Regions from separate parts of the Micromonospora taraxaci genome, predicted to be linked through region 2. Evidence: riboswitches for the same ligand, from Rfam matches in the RefSeq annotation. Region 2 holds a riboswitch; each other region holds the start of a gene.
The links. A riboswitch is a leader RNA that binds a small molecule or an ion and turns the genes downstream of it on or off. The one in region 2 is predicted to bind cyclic di-AMP.
Positions count from the first base shown of each region.

Region 1: another riboswitch for cyclic di-AMP. It lies ahead of FHU34_RS24015 (C39 family peptidase); the one in region 2 lies ahead of FHU34_RS00970 (C40 family peptidase).
Region 3: another riboswitch for cyclic di-AMP. It lies ahead of FHU34_RS30365 (coiled-coil domain-containing protein); the one in region 2 lies ahead of FHU34_RS00970 (C40 family peptidase).

Region 1 covers NZ_VIWZ01000001.1:5,312,611-5,317,430, reverse strand. The annotation lists gene FHU34_RS24030 (acyltransferase family protein) at 1-663, shown strand, start outside; gene FHU34_RS24025 (hypothetical protein) at 757-1,143, shown strand; gene FHU34_RS24020 (hypothetical protein) at 1,275-2,045, shown strand; cyclic di-AMP (ydaO/yuaA leader) riboswitch at 2,331-2,472, shown strand; gene FHU34_RS24015 (C39 family peptidase) at 2,705-3,553, shown strand; gene FHU34_RS24010 (alpha/beta fold hydrolase) at 3,699-4,445, shown strand; gene FHU34_RS24005 (hypothetical protein) at 4,506-4,820, shown strand, end outside.
Region 2 covers NZ_VIWZ01000001.1:191,872-196,691, forward strand. The annotation lists gene FHU34_RS00960 (pyridoxamine 5'-phosphate oxidase family protein) at 1-126, opposite strand, end outside; gene dcd (dCTP deaminase) at 226-804, shown strand; gene FHU34_RS00970 (C40 family peptidase) at 864-1,904, opposite strand; cyclic di-AMP (ydaO/yuaA leader) riboswitch at 1,918-2,053, opposite strand; gene FHU34_RS00975 (N-acetylmuramoyl-L-alanine amidase) at 2,290-4,269, shown strand; gene FHU34_RS00980 (C40 family peptidase) at 4,323-4,820, opposite strand, start outside.
Region 3 covers NZ_VIWZ01000002.1:271,347-276,166, forward strand. The annotation lists gene FHU34_RS30360 (carbonic anhydrase) at 80-793, shown strand; gene FHU34_RS30365 (coiled-coil domain-containing protein) at 883-1,902, opposite strand; cyclic di-AMP (ydaO/yuaA leader) riboswitch at 1,907-2,037, opposite strand; gene FHU34_RS30370 (YibE/F family protein) at 2,204-3,604, opposite strand; gene FHU34_RS30375 (heavy metal translocating P-type ATPase) at 3,915-4,820, shown strand, end outside.

The DNA of each region.
Region 1 (4,820 bases), 5.1 Mb from region 2:
CTGATCGTCGCGCTGCCGCTGCTGATCCTCGCGCTCTGGCCGGCCCAGCAGTTGGTGCCGGAGGTGAGCCGGTGGTGGTTCACCCAGATCTTCCCGCCCGTACGGTCGCTCGAGTTCTGGTTGGGCGCCGTCGCGGCCGAGCTGATGCGGCGGGGTCTCTGGCGCGGCCCGGGGCTCACCGTCGCCAGCCTGGTCTTCGTGGGCACCTGGGTGGCGGCCGCGCAGTGGATCCGCGCGGAGCTGTGGACGACGCTGCTCGCCGTCGCGTACCTGCTGGTGATCACCGCCGCCGCGGACGCCGACGTGCGGGACAAGCGCTCCCCGTGGCGGTCCCGGCCGCTGGTCTGGCTCGGGGAGGTCTCCTTCGCCTTCTACCTGGTCCACGTCCTGGTGATGACGAGCGTGCTGCGGTGGAGCGGTGACTGGGGGACCGGGTTCACGGGCTGGCGCGGGCCGGCCGTGGTGCTCGGCTTCCTGGCGGTGAACCTGGTCCTCGCCGGGCTGCTGCACCGCTTCGTGGAGACGCCGATGATGCGTCGACTCGCACCGCGCCGCCCAGCTCGTCCGGCGTCCGTCCCCCGCCAACGCGCGGGCGGTCCCGACGCCGCCGGGGAGAGCGGGCAGCAGACCAACGGTCGATCAACGTACGCCGACTCGCGCTGACACCGTCCACCCTGCTCAGTGGGGTTCGGCGCGGCGTGCGACGACACGCCCGTGGTCGGTGCGTCGAGGTCGGCACGACGGTAGCGTGAGGTCGTGCTTCCGGTCGCGTTCACCTGTCCGCTGTGGTGGGTGGCGCGCTGGGCGACGCGGGTGCTGACCAGCCTCGCCGTCGTCGCGGCCCTGGCGCTCGGCGCGGGCCCGGCCTCGGCCGCTGTGCCAACTCCGTTCGCCCTCGGCGCACTCCCGGCGACCTGCCCGTCCACCTCCGCGCAGGGGGCGGTGCACGAGGCGCAGGCGACGACCGAGGAGCCCGTCGAGGAATTCTCCTCGGCGTGGTCGGTCGACCCGCAATCGGCTCCGCCCGGCGACCAGGCCACTGCCCGGACCGGCCCGCTGCCGGTGCGCGCGGCCGGGTCCGACCGGCTGCCCCTGGTCCACGGCCCGAGCAGCCGGGCACCCCGGGCGCCACCCGGGCGCTGAGTCACCGGGACGAGCGTCCCGCCCGCCGCGCCTGTCGACCCACCAGCTCCGCGCCCCACCGGCCCGTGCTCCGCCCTGGCCCGGTGGCGGTGGGGCTCCCCATCGCATCGCTCTCTCCCGAGGTGCCGACCATGGAGACCGCCGTCTTCTACCAGTTCGTGACCGAGGTGCCGCAGGCCGCCGCCATCTGGTCCACCCTGTTCCTGCTGGCCCTGGGCGTACTCGCCCTGCTGGTGGCCCGCCCCGAGCGGGACACACCCTCGGACGACCCGCGCACGGCCGCCCCCACCGCTCGTGAGGTGGCCGCCGCCGAGGCTGCCGACCTGCGCCGGTACGCCGAGGAGGTAGCGGTCGCCGCGACCGGCGCGGCCAGGACCGCGCAGCGGCGACGTGCTGACTGGCTGACCGCTCAGGAGGAGATGGAGCGGGCCTGGTGCGCCTACGACGAGGCGGACACCGCCGCCCGTCGCTTCGCCGGCGCCGAGGCGCTGCCCACCCCGCAGACCCCCCGCACCCCGGCCGAGTACGCCGCCCGCGAGCGCTACCTGCACCGGGCCGCGATGACGGCGTACTGGCGGGGTGACCTGAGCATGGCGCAGCTCGGCGACGTGTTCGCGCACCGGCGCGGCTGGGATCCCCGGCGGCACCCGGTCGAGCAGGAGGTGCTGTTCAGCCGGACGATCCGGGACGCCAGGCTGGCCGACTACCAGGCCGCCGCATCCCGGGAGCGTGCTGCCTGGCGGGACGCGGAACTGGCTGCCGACTCAGCGCGAGCCCTCGCAGCGGAGACCTGCGCGGCGGCGGCCCGGCTGCGACCGAACCCGCTACCCGCGCGCCGGGCGGTGACCGGTGTGTTCCGACCCGCTGTCGTGGCGCGGTGGCGGCCGGCGCGGGCGAGTTGAGCCCGATCCGTGACGTGAGCCGGCTCACGCCGACCGAGAATCGGGCGTCCGGCGCGATCGGCACGATTCTTCCGGTGAATCTGGTCGCATTCTCGGCGGCCTGTCCGGTTGTCGCCCGTAGGCGTCACCGTAACCGCTTGTCCCATCGAGTCACGTCAGCGGCAATACGCGCAGAAATTGCTACGCTATTTCAGGTTTACGCAGGTGGAGCTGGCTTGGCAGGGGTGCGGACGGGCCAGTACTGTCGTCCCGTCCGGTGCGGTAACCGATCGCAAGAGGCGACGCCGCGCCGACCCGCTCAATCGTGATGAACGAACCGGGGACCCACCAGTAAGTCCGGGGTGAATCCGCGAGCCACAGCCCGCGGTAGGGCGATCTTCCCGCCCGAATCCGTCAGCTAACCCGGTAGGCGGTGTCGGAAGGAGTTCCATCCTCGTGCAGCACCTTTCCACCCCTCGGTTGTTCCCTCGCCTCCACGGCGCAGCGGTGCCCCCGCTCATTCGTCCAGTGACGGTGAGCTGACCCCCGGGTCATCGCCTCACCGCCCGGCCACGCCGGGCGTTCCCCTGAGCGGTTCACCATCCGCGGACCACGGTCCGCGCGCTGGCGCCTGCCCGGATACCGGTCCGGTCGCCGGTGTGCCGCTCTCCCCCCGATCCGTGGAGGACCCCGTGAAGCACACCCTGCAGCGTCAGCTCCGCCGTTTCGCCACCGAGCGCCCGTACCAGATCGTTGCCGCCTCCGCCGCGGCCCTCGCGATCGCCACCACCACCGGCGCCCTGCTCACCACCGCCGACGACGCACCCGCCGGCCAGCGCACCGCGACCACCGTCGCCGAGATGCGCAGCGACGTTGCCGCCTCCCGCGGCGAGGTGCGTGAGGCGTCCCCGTCGGCCAGCGCCGCGCCGAGCACCGCCGCCCCGGCCACCAGCGCCGCGTCGCCGGCGGCCAAGGCGAAGGCCAACCCCGACCTCACCCGTAAGCCGACGCCGCCGAAGCCACCCGCGACCAAGGTGCTGGCCTACGACTACGAGGCGCAGAACACGTACTACAACTGCGGCCCGGCGGCCACCCGGAACGCCCTCAGCGCCACCGGTATCGACCGCACCCAGGAGGAGCTCGGCGCCGAGCTGGGCACCACCGAGATGGGCACCAACTCGGCCGAGGACACCACCCGCGTCCTCAACGCCGAGGTGAAGGGTTCCCCGTACCGGACTCGGATGTTCGCCGGCGCCCCCAGCCCGGCCCAGATGGACCGGCTCCAGGCCGACGTCGTCAAGGCCATCACCGACGGCCGTGGCGTGGTCGCGAACGTCGTCGGCGACGCCGTCGACACCAACGGCGGTTACCACTCCTACGGCGGCGGGCACTACATCGCCGTCGTGGGTTACAAGGACAACGGCCGCACCGTGCGGATCGCCGACTCGGCCAACGCGGCCGACCCGTCGTACTGGATCACCACCATCGACCTGGCCAACTGGATCGCCAGCCGGGGCTACTCCGCCTGACCCAGGCACGCTGACCGCCGCGGGCGTCGTCCCCCACAAGGGGGCGGCGCCCGCGGCGTTTTTCGTCGGTGCCGTCAGCGTCGCGCGGGAAGCGGCGTGGATGACGACTCTCGTACCGGGCCGTGAACCGTGGGAGACTGCGGCCGTGGTGGATGAATCGGGTGGTCAAGCCGGTCGCGGGCGGGTCCTGCTGCTCCTGCACGGAATGGGCACGACCGGGGACGTCTGGTTGCCGTGGGCGCCGCTGCTGGAGCAGCGCTGGGCGGGGCGGTGGCTGGCACCGGACCTCGCCGGCCACGGCTGGGCGGAGCCGCTGCCGTCGTACACCTTTGCGGGGTTCGCCGACCGGATAGCGCGCGGCCTGGCGCTCGGCGACCGGCTCGTCGTGCTCGGGCACTCGCTGGGCGGGGTGGTCGGCCTCGCGCTGGCCGCGAACGCCGCCGGGGCGCCCGTGGACGCCGTGGTCGGGCTGGGCATCAAGGCCGTCTGGTCACCCGACGAGCTGGCCCGCGCCGCCGACCTCGCCGCCCGTCCGGTCAGCTGGTTCGCCACCCGCGCCGAGGCGGCACGCCGCTACCTTCGGGTGTCCGGCCTGGCCGGCCTGGTCCCGCCGGACCATCCGGTGGTGGACGCCGGCCTGCGTCAGGTCGACGGCCGGTGGCGTCTCGCCATGGACCCGACCGCGTTCGCCGTCGGCGAGCCCGACCTGGCCGCGCTGCTGGCGGCGACCGACGCGCCGGTCGTGCTGGCGCGCGGGGAACACGACCCGATGGTCAGCGACGAACAACTCAAGGAGTACGGGGTGCCGGTCGCCACGCTGCCCGGTCTCGGCCACAATGCGCACGTGGAGGACCCGGCGGCCGTGCTGGCGCTGCTCGACCCGTATCGCTGAGCGGTCCCGAGCGGAAATATCGGTCGTGCGACCGGGCTCCCGACGCCTACATTCGCCCGGATGCCTGCCGTTGATCCGTCCCTTGTGGTCAGCGTGAGCCTGAATGTCGTCGACTCTCGACTCGACGATGCCGCGCGTCGGTGCCGATCCCTGGTCGCCTCGCTCGGCGCGGTGGGTCTGGTGGCGTCCCGCACCGAAGCGGACCATCCCCGCGACGGGGTGAACGTCGACCTGACGCTGATGCCGTCCGTCCCGTCCGCTCCGGGCGCTGAGGCGGTCCGTCACCTGGCCGCGCCACTGCTGACGCGCTTCCGGTGGAGCCGTGGCGATCTCGAGGTGGACGAATCGGCGGCCGGTCACCCGACGGGTTTCGCC
Region 2 (4,820 bases):
GCGGGGCCCGCCGTCGGCGCGGACCGTGGCCAGGTAGCCGAAGCCCGGCCCGTACTGCTGAAGGAGAACGCGGATCCCGTCGGCGAGTCGGGGCTCGTCGGCGGCGAAATCGGACCAGGAAGCCATGCGAGCATTCTATCGAACAAATGTACGACGGGCGACCTCGACGCGCTGGTCACCGGCACCGAATCCGGCCGGTTTCGGCAACGCGGCTATGGTGGTCCGATGCTGCTCTCCGACCGCGACCTGGTCTCCGAGATCAAGGCCGGCACGCTGGGCCTGGAGCCGTTCGAGCCCACCCTGGTCCAACCCTCCAGCATCGACGTCCGACTCGACCGGCTGTTCCGGGTCTTCAACAACCACCTCTACACCCACATCGATCCGGCGATGCAGCAGGACGACCTGACCTCGGCGGTCGAGGTGCCCGACGGCGAGCCGTTCGTGCTGCACCCGGGGGAGTTCGTGCTCGCCTCGACGCTGGAGGTCATCTCCCTGGGTGACCAGCTCGCCGGCCGACTCGAAGGCAAGAGCTCACTGGGCCGGCTCGGGTTGCTCACGCACTCCACCGCCGGCTTCATCGACCCCGGCTTCTCCGGACACGTGACGCTGGAGCTCTCCAACGTGGCGAACCTGCCGATCACCCTCTGGCCGGGCATGAAGATCGGGCAGCTCTGCATCTTCCGGCTCTCCTCGCCGGCGGAGCACCCGTACGGCTCGGTGGTCTACGGATCCCGCTACCAGGGCCAGCGGGGCCCGACGCCGAGCCGCGCCTGGCAGCACTGGCGCACCTGGCCGACCCGCTGAACCCGTGACGACGAGGGCCCGCCGCGACGGATCGCGACGGGCCCTTCGGTCACTCCCGATCAGCCTGGACGGCCGTAGCTGTGGATCGGGCCGTCGTCGACCTTCTTCATCTTGACCGGTTGGCCGGCCTGCGAGGCGTGCACCACCCAGCCGCCGCCGACGTACATGCCGACGTGGTGGATGTCGCTGTAGTAGAAGACCAGGTCGCCGGGGCGCAGGTCGCCCTTGCTGACGTCCTTGGTGACGCGGCTCTGCTGGGCGGCGTTGTGCGGCAACGACACACCGGCCTTCGCCCAGGCGGCCAGCATCAGCCCGGAGCAGTCGTACGAGTTGGGTCCCTCGGCGCCCCACACGTAGGGCTTGCCGATCTGTGCGCAGGCGAACTTCACCGCGACGCCCGCGGCGCCGCCGGGATAGCTGCCGGGGCAGGGCGCGGGGCGCAACGAACCACCGCCACCGTTGCCGTACACCTTGAGGCGAAGCTTCTGCAGCCGGTCGATCTCTTCGTTGATCTGCTTCTTCTTCGCGGCCAGCTGAGCCTCGGTACGGGTCAGCTGGGCCACCATCTCGTCCAGCGGCGCCTTCTGCGCGGCCAACTCGTCCCGCAGGTCGGCCACCTCGCGTACGTCCTGTTGCTGGTTGTGCGCGAACCGGTCGAGCATTTCGAGCTGACTGACCACCTCGCTCGGTGACCGGCTGCCCAGCATCGCGTTGACGGTCGACACGGTCTCACCCTTGTACGCCCGCACGGCGAGGGCGCTGACCTTGTCCATCGCGGCGTCGACCTGCTGTTCGAGCGGGGCGATGCGGGTGGCCAGAGCGTCCGCCTGCTTGCGCTTGACGGCGAGGTCGGTCCGGGTGGCGTTGTGCCGTTCGATGATCGGTTCGAGTTTGTTCCAGTCCTCGTCGATCTGACGCTCGATCTCCGCGACGGACGGGTCGGCGTGGGCCGCCGTGGCGCTGCCCGTCAGGACGACGGCGACGCCGACCAGCGCGGCGAGAGCGGTGGTGAAGCGGGACCAGCGTGGGCGCGGCACGATCGGCGTCGGGCCGGCTGCTGCCGACCGCTCGGACGACGGCCGCGGGGCATGGAGTGCCACCGGGGTTCCGTACTCCTTCTTCCTGACCGCCTACCGGGTTAGCTGACGGGTTCGGGCGGGAAGTCGGCGCCCTACCGCAGTGGCTGCGGATTCACCCCGAGGGACCTGGGTCCCCGGTTCGCTCGGAAACGACTCGGCGGTGTCGGTCCGTTACCGCCCGGGCTGGGCGGAGCTGCTATCGGGCCGACGAATGACCAGAGTAGAGACGCCTGTTACCAATCCGCAACCCGTGCGGCCGTGACACTCCGTACCGATCGAGTGGGGGTCACTGACCCGGTGTGAAGATTTCTTTCTGAGCGAGTCGATAGATGGAAAGGTATTGACGCGGACTCTCCAGCGGCGCGATGGTGACCTGACCTCTACCCGCGAGAATCTAGGGGGTTCGATGCACCATCCAACCCTGTCGACCGGCTGGCGCGCACTGCTCGCCACCACCGTCATCGCCGCCGCGAGCGCGGTGCCACTCTCGGCGGCGGCCGCCGCCGCACCCACCACCGATCGCCAGCAGCAGTACGCCGCTGCGGCGACGGAGTACGGCGTACCGGCCGGTGTGCTGCTCGGCGTCTCCTACCTGGAGTCCCGCTGGGACAGCAACGCCGGCACACCGAGCACGAGTGGTGGCTACGGCCCGATGCACCTGACCGACGCCCGCCACGTCGCCGCTCTACCCGGGCGCGGCCACCACGATGCCGGTGCCGAGGACCCACGCGGCGACGACTCCCGGCCCGCCCGGGTGCCCGCGCCCCGACCCGCCGAGGCCCCCGCGCCGGCCGCCGCCGCGTTGCAGACCGTGGACGCCGCAGCCGCGCTGACCGGCGCCACCCCCGAGGCGCTGCGCACCGATGCGGAGGTCAACATCCGGGGCGGGGCTGCGCTGCTCAGCGCGTACCAGCGGGAGTTGGGTGCACCGGTCGGCGCGGACACCGATCCGGCGGCCTGGTACGGCGCGGTGGCCCGCTACGCCGGTGCGGACAGCGCCGACGCCGCAGCGGCCTTCGCCGACGAGGTCTTCACCACCATCGCCGCAGGCGAGTCCCGGGTGACCGACGACGGTCAGCGAATCACCCTGCCGGCGATCGCGGTACAGCCCCAGCGCTCCTGGTTGGACCGGCTGGGCCTACGCCGGCTGGCCCGCCCGGACGGGGTGGAGTGCCCGCGCACCATCTCCTGCGAGTGGATCCCCGCACCCTACGAGGCGTTCGGCGACGGGGACTACGGCAACCACGATCTTTCGGACCGGCCCGCCCGGCAGAAGATCGAGTACATCGTCATCCACGACACCGAGGCGAGCTGGGCGACGACCCTGAAACTCGTCCAGGACCCGACGTACGTGAGCTGGCACTACTCGCTGCGCTCGGTCGACGGGCACATCGCCCAGCACGTGAAGACCAAGGACGTCGGCTGGCACGCGGGCAACTGGTACGTCAACGCCAAGTCGATCGGTCTCGAACACGAGGGCTTCGCCGCGCAGGGCACCTGGTACACGGAGGCGATGTACCGGACCTCGGCGAAGCTGGTCCGGCACCTGGCGCTGCGGCTGGGCATCCCGCTGGACCGCCAGCACATCATCGGCCACGACAACGTGCCCGGCACCGTCGCCTCGACCGTGCGTGGGATGCACTGGGATCCAGGCCCGTACTGGGACTGGACGCACTACTTCGACCTGCTGCACGCGCCGCGACTGGACACCGGCACCCCGGCCACCGGGCTGGTCCGGATCGACCCGGACTACGCCACCAACCAACCGGCGTTCACCGGATGCGTCACCGCAGGTGTGCCGTGCGCGCCGCGCGGCTCATCGTCGGTGGTGCTGCGGAGCGCACCGTCCGCGGACGCGCCGCTGGTCAACGACATCGCGCTCCGGCCGGACGGCACCCCGAACACGATGGCCGTGTCGGACCACGGGGCGCGGGCATCCGCCGGGCAGACGTACGCGCTCGCCGGACGGCAGGGTGACTGGACCGCGATCTGGTACCTCGGGCAGCGGGCCTGGTTCCACAACCCGGCGTCCGCGCCGACCGCCAGCTGGACCGTCGGCGTCGTGGCCACGCCGAAACCCGGACGGACGATTGTCCCCGTGTACGGACGGGCGTACCCGGAGCAGGCGGCGTACCCGGACGGGGTGCCCTACCAGACGATCTCACCGCTGCAGTACACCCTGGCCGCCGGACAGCGGTACGCCGTCGGCGCGGTGCTGGCCGGCGAGTACTACCGGGCCAGCACGTTCGACGGCTCGTCGCCGGGCGACTGGACGGTGATCCGCGGCAAGAACCGCTACGCGCAGATCCAGTTCGGCCACCGGATCATGTACGTCGATCTCGCTGACGTGCAGCTGCTGCCCTCCCCGGTGGGCGCGCCCCGCTGAGAACCACGACGGCCCCCGGTCGGTGACCGGGGGCCGTCAGTACGTGATCTGGATCAGCCAGGTCTGCGGAACCCGGCGACCGGCATCGTGTTGATGCTGGACACCTGCACCGGTTTGCCGGCACGTGGTGCGTGCACCATCTGGTTGTTACCCAGATACAGGCCGACATGCGTTAGGCCGGAGAAGAAGAAGACCAGGTCACCGGGGCGGGCGTCAGCTCGCGCGACAGCCTTGCCCTCGTTCCACTGGTCACCGGTGTGGTGAGTGAGGGAGATCCCGGCCGACTTGTAGGCGTACTGGGTCAGCCCCGAGCAGTCGAACGAGTTCGGGCCGGTGGCGCCCCAGACGTACGGATCACCGACCTGTTGGCAGGCAGTCTTGATCGCCTTCTGGGCGGCCGAGCTGGTCACACCGTTGATCGTCGGGCAGCCCGCGGTCTTGACCGTGGTCTTGGGCATTGACGCCTCAAGCTGCTTGATTTCGGCGTCGATCTGCTTCTTCTTGGCCGCCAGCTCGTTCTGCTGCGTGGTCTGGGTGGTGATCAGCGCGTC
Region 3 (4,820 bases), on a different contig from region 2:
TGGACCCCGAGCCAGCGCCCGCCGCAGGCCCACCTGAAGCCGTTTGACCAGGTCAGATGCATCGAGACGAGGTGCGGGGATGAGTCATTCCGGAACTACCGGTGGGCAGCCGGGGCCGCAGCGGACCACCGACCGGGCACCCGCGCCGAGCGAGCCGGCTCGGGCGTACACCGAGTTGGTCGCCGGCAACAGGCGCTTCGTCGACGGCGCTCCTCGCCACCCCAACCAGGACGCCGGGCACCGGGCCGCCGTGGCCGACGGGCAGCACCCGTTCGCGGTGATCGTCGGCTGCTCCGACTCACGGCTGGCCGCCGAGATCATCTTCGACCGCGGGCTGGGTGACCTGTTCGTGGTCCGGACCGCCGGCCACACCGCCGGCCCGGAGGTGCTCGGCAGCGTGGAGTACGCGGTGACAGTGCTCGGTACCCCGCTCGTGGTGGTGCTCGGTCACGACTCGTGCGGCGCGGTGCAGGCGGCCCGGGAGGCCGCCGCGACCGGCACCCGACCGCCGGGGCACCTGCCCGCGGTGGTCGACGCCGTGCTGCCCAGCCTGCGCCGGGCCGAGGCCGAGGGTGTGCAGGACATCGACGGCATCGTCGACGTCCACATCGCACAGACCGTCGAGACGTTGCTCGGCCAGTCGCCCGTGCTGGCCGGTGCGGTGGCGCAGGGGCGGTGCGCGGTGGTGGGTGTGTCGTACCGGCTCGCCGCTGGAGAGGTGCGCGCGGTGGCCGCCGTGCCGGCCGGCCTCACGACGCTCGACGCCGACCCGGCAGCGCCCGCCGCGGCCTGACACGACGAGGGCCGCGCGTTTCGGGGCCTGACGCGAGACGAGGGCCGCTCCGCGCGACGCGGAACGGCCCTCGACGAATGTCCTGCGGGTCAGAGCAGCGACATGTGGACGTGGTCGGTGTGGTTCGACGGCCCGCTGTACGAACTCCAACCGGTCGCCGGGAACCAGATCTGCCGGTTCCAGATGACGTAGTAGATGCCCAGCCGGTCGGCGTTACGGATGAGGAAGGCGGCGACGTTGTTGCCGTACTTCCGGGTGTCGTCGTTGTGCCACGGGGCGAAGCCGCTCTTCTGCAACGACCAGTCGCAGGCGCGGCCCTTCGGGTGCTCCCACGGCCCACCGGAGCGGTAGCAGCCGACGAACCGGTTGAAGCCGGCCGCCTTGACCTCCTTGTACGCGTGCAGCGTGCGGGGCGTGACGCAGCCGGACGTGGTCGGGTCCTTCTCGCTGCACGACTGCGGCTTCCAGTCACCGTCGGCGGTGCGACCCGGGCCGATCTTGGCGACCTTCGAGGTGGCGTCGACCAGGCCGCCGGTGAAGCCCTTGCCGCCGACGAGGGAGAGCGCCTTGTCCGCCTCGCTCTTGCGCTTGGCCATCAGGGCGGTCTGCTTCTGCTGCTCGCGGACCTCCGCGTCGAGAAGTAGCTTGGCCTGCTCGGCGCGGGCCTTCACCGCGTTGACCTCGGCGAGCTTCTTCTCGTTGACCATGTTCATCTCGTCGAGCAGCGAGGCCCGCTGGACGAACGCGTCGGGAGCCTTGCTCTCCAGCAGCATCGCGAGCGCGCCGATCCGGCCGGTCCGGTACGACTGGGCGGCGATCTGCCCGACCTGGGGGGCCAGCGCGTCCAGGTCGGCCCGGGCCCGATCGACCTGCTGCGTCAGCTCGCTCTGCCGCTTCTTGGACTTGTCCAGTTGGGACTTGGCGGCGGAGTAGTCGCGGTTGGCCTGCTCGATGACGTCGGTGAGCAGCTTTGGCTCGCCGTCCTCCTCGTGCCCGGACGGGGTGGGAGTCGTCGGGGCGGCGTGGGCCGGGAGGGGCCCGGCGAGCACGGTGAGTGCGGCGATCACGGCCACCACGGGTGTCAACCAGCGGCGTAGGGGTGCCGTCACAATGTTCCCTTCCGTCGACCGCCGACCGGGTTAGCTGACGGGTTCGGGGCGGAAGTGGCCCCTACCGCTGACGCGGATTCACCCCACGTACCTGGGTCCCCGGCTCGCCGGTTGGCGATTGGGCGGTGGCACCGCAGACGCCGCTTCGCGCCTTCATCGGTGACCGGCAGCGAGGTTACCCGAGAGTCGACCGGGTGAGCTACGCCTGGATGCCGACCAAAAGTGTCATTTCGCCATAGCGTTGAGTGACCAGTGACGCGGTTCTCAGGGTGGAGGCCCGATCTGGTCACGCTGAGGAGTGTCACCATGTCGTATCCGTGCTCCTGTTCGGCTCCGGCCACCGGTCGGCGGCGGTAGATGGGGGTGGAGTCCGCGTCGGGTCCGACTCGTCGGGGTGACCCGTTCGCGGTGAGATCAGTGCGGCCAGTGCCTCCGCCCGGTCCGTCTGCGGTCGCGGGGCGGAAGCGTCGGCGGGCGACGTGGCGTCGGTGCGACCGGCGGCGGGCGACAGAGCGTCGGTGCGACCGGCGGCGGTCACCACCGCCGCCAGTCCGGTGGTCAGCGGCACGGCGGCGATCAGGCCGAGGGTGGCGACCGCGCTGCGGACGATCTCCTGGGCGAGGAACTCGCTGGTGAGGATCTGCCCGATCGGCCGCGCGTCCGCGGTGAGCAGGAGCAACAGCGGCAGCGACGCGCCCGCGTACGCCAGCACGATGGTGTTGACAGTGGACGCGATGTGCGCCCGACCGACCCGGGTTGCCGCGCGGTACAGCTGCAACCGGGTCAGGCCGGGGTTGGCGTGCGCCAGTTCGGTGACGGTGGCCGCCTGGGTGACTGTCACGTCGTCGAGCACCCCGAGCGATCCGATGATGATTCCGGCGAGCAGCAGGCCGTGCAGGTCCACGTCGCCCTGGAACATCGACAGGGTGGTGGCTTCCTCGCTGCCGAAGCCGGTGAGGTGGGTCGCGGCGGTGGCGACGGTGGCGAGCACGCCGGTCAACACCAGGCTGCCCAGGGTGCCGAGCACCGCTACCGAGGTCTGTGCGCTGACCCCGTGTGTCAGGTAGAGCACCACGAACATGATCAGGGCGGCGCCGACCACCGCCACCAGCAGGGGTGACTTCCCCGCGCCGATACCCGGCAGTACGAAGGTGAGCAGGATGGCGAAGCTGGCGGCCAGCCCGGCGAGCGCGGCGAGACCCCGCCACCGACCGAACGCGACGATCGCGGCGGCGAAGACGACGGCCAACCACAGCATCGGGGTGCCCCGCTGGTGCTCGGCGACGTTCCAGTTGCTGATGGTGGGATCGGTGGGGTCGGTCAGCTCGACCAGGATGACCTCGTCGCCGACCTCCACCCGGGGTGCGCCCGGCCCGTCGGGCACCGGCGTCTCGACCTGCTGTCCGGCCGACGGCCCGTCGTCCACGCGGACGTCGACAGTGCCGCAGCGCCCGTCGCCGACGCGCGGTGTGCCCTCGGGGCTCGACGGCGACGGCGGGCACGGCTCCATCACCACCCGGGTCACAGTGCCGCTGTAGCGCGGCACGTCCGCCCCGCCGTCGGACTGTGGTGACCCGCCGCGCGGCCAGAGGAGCACGGCCGCGATGACGGTGGCGACGAAGAGAGGCACCACGGTCATGACGAGGATCCGTCGCACCCGGGGCGGGGCGGACGGAGCGGGACGGGCGTGGTCGGAACCCAAGGTGAGACTCCCAACGATCCGGTGCGGGGTACGTGTCAGTGGGCCGGTCGGTTCACCGTCACTGCGGAAACGTGGTGGGGGAACGCGATGGTTCGCCGGCTGACGACCGCTCGGTCACGGACGGTAGGGTCGGACCCGACCGGCCAGCCGCGACACCACCGCGCGCTGGCGCGGGTGCCCGTTCGTGCCTCGGTCTGCCGGGGGTCATCGTGGGAAATGCTAACCAGCACGGTCGGGGGATGCAGGTCGTGACGGAGTGTCGGTGGTGGAACCGCCCGCGTGGCGGTTCCCGGACCGGCATCGTGGAGACATGCCCGTGCCGTCACCGCCCGACCCCGGCCAGCACGCCCCGGCCGCGTCACCGCAGCACGACAAGCACGCCGGGCACGACAAGCACGCCGGGCACGATCCCGAGATGTTCCGTCGGCGCTTCTGGATCTGTCTGGCTCTCACGGTCCCGGTGGTCCTGACCAGCCACCTGGTGTGGGATCAGTTGGGCCTGGGTTGGGACGTACCCGGCCGCTCGTGGGTGGGCCCGGTGCTCGGCTCGGTGGTGTTCTGGTGGGGCGGCTGGCCGTTCCTCGTGGGTGTGGTGCGGGAGGTGCGGGACCGCGCGCCCGGGATGATGCTGCTGGTCGCGATGGCGATCACCGTCGCCTACGCCGCGTCCCTGGCGACCAGCGTGGGCGCCTTCGACCTGGACTTCTGGTGGGAGTTGGCCGCCCTGGTCACCATCATGCTGCTCGGCCACTGGCAGGAGATGAAGGCCATCGGGCAGGCCCGGGGAGCGCTCGCGGCGCTGGCCGCGCTGCTGCCGGACGAGACCGAGCGCGTCGCGGCGGACGGACAGGTCGAGGCGGTGGCGGTGTCCGACCTGCGGGTCGGTGACGTAGTGCTGGTCCGCCCGGGCGGTCGGGTGCCGGCGGATGGCCGCATCGTCGACGGTGACGCCGAGTTGGACGAGTCGATGATCACCGGTGAGTCACGGCCGGTCGCCCGGTCCGCGGGTGACCGGGTGGTGGCCGGCACGGTGGCCACCGACTCGGCGATCCGGGTACGCGTCGAGGCGCTGGGTGAGCAGACCGCGCTCGCCGGCATCCAGCGGATGGTCGCGCAGGCCCAGGGTTCCGGCGGGCGGGCCCAACTGCTGGCCGACCGGTTCGCCGCCGCGCTGTTCTACGTCGCCACCGGCACGGCCGTGCTGACCGTGCTGGTC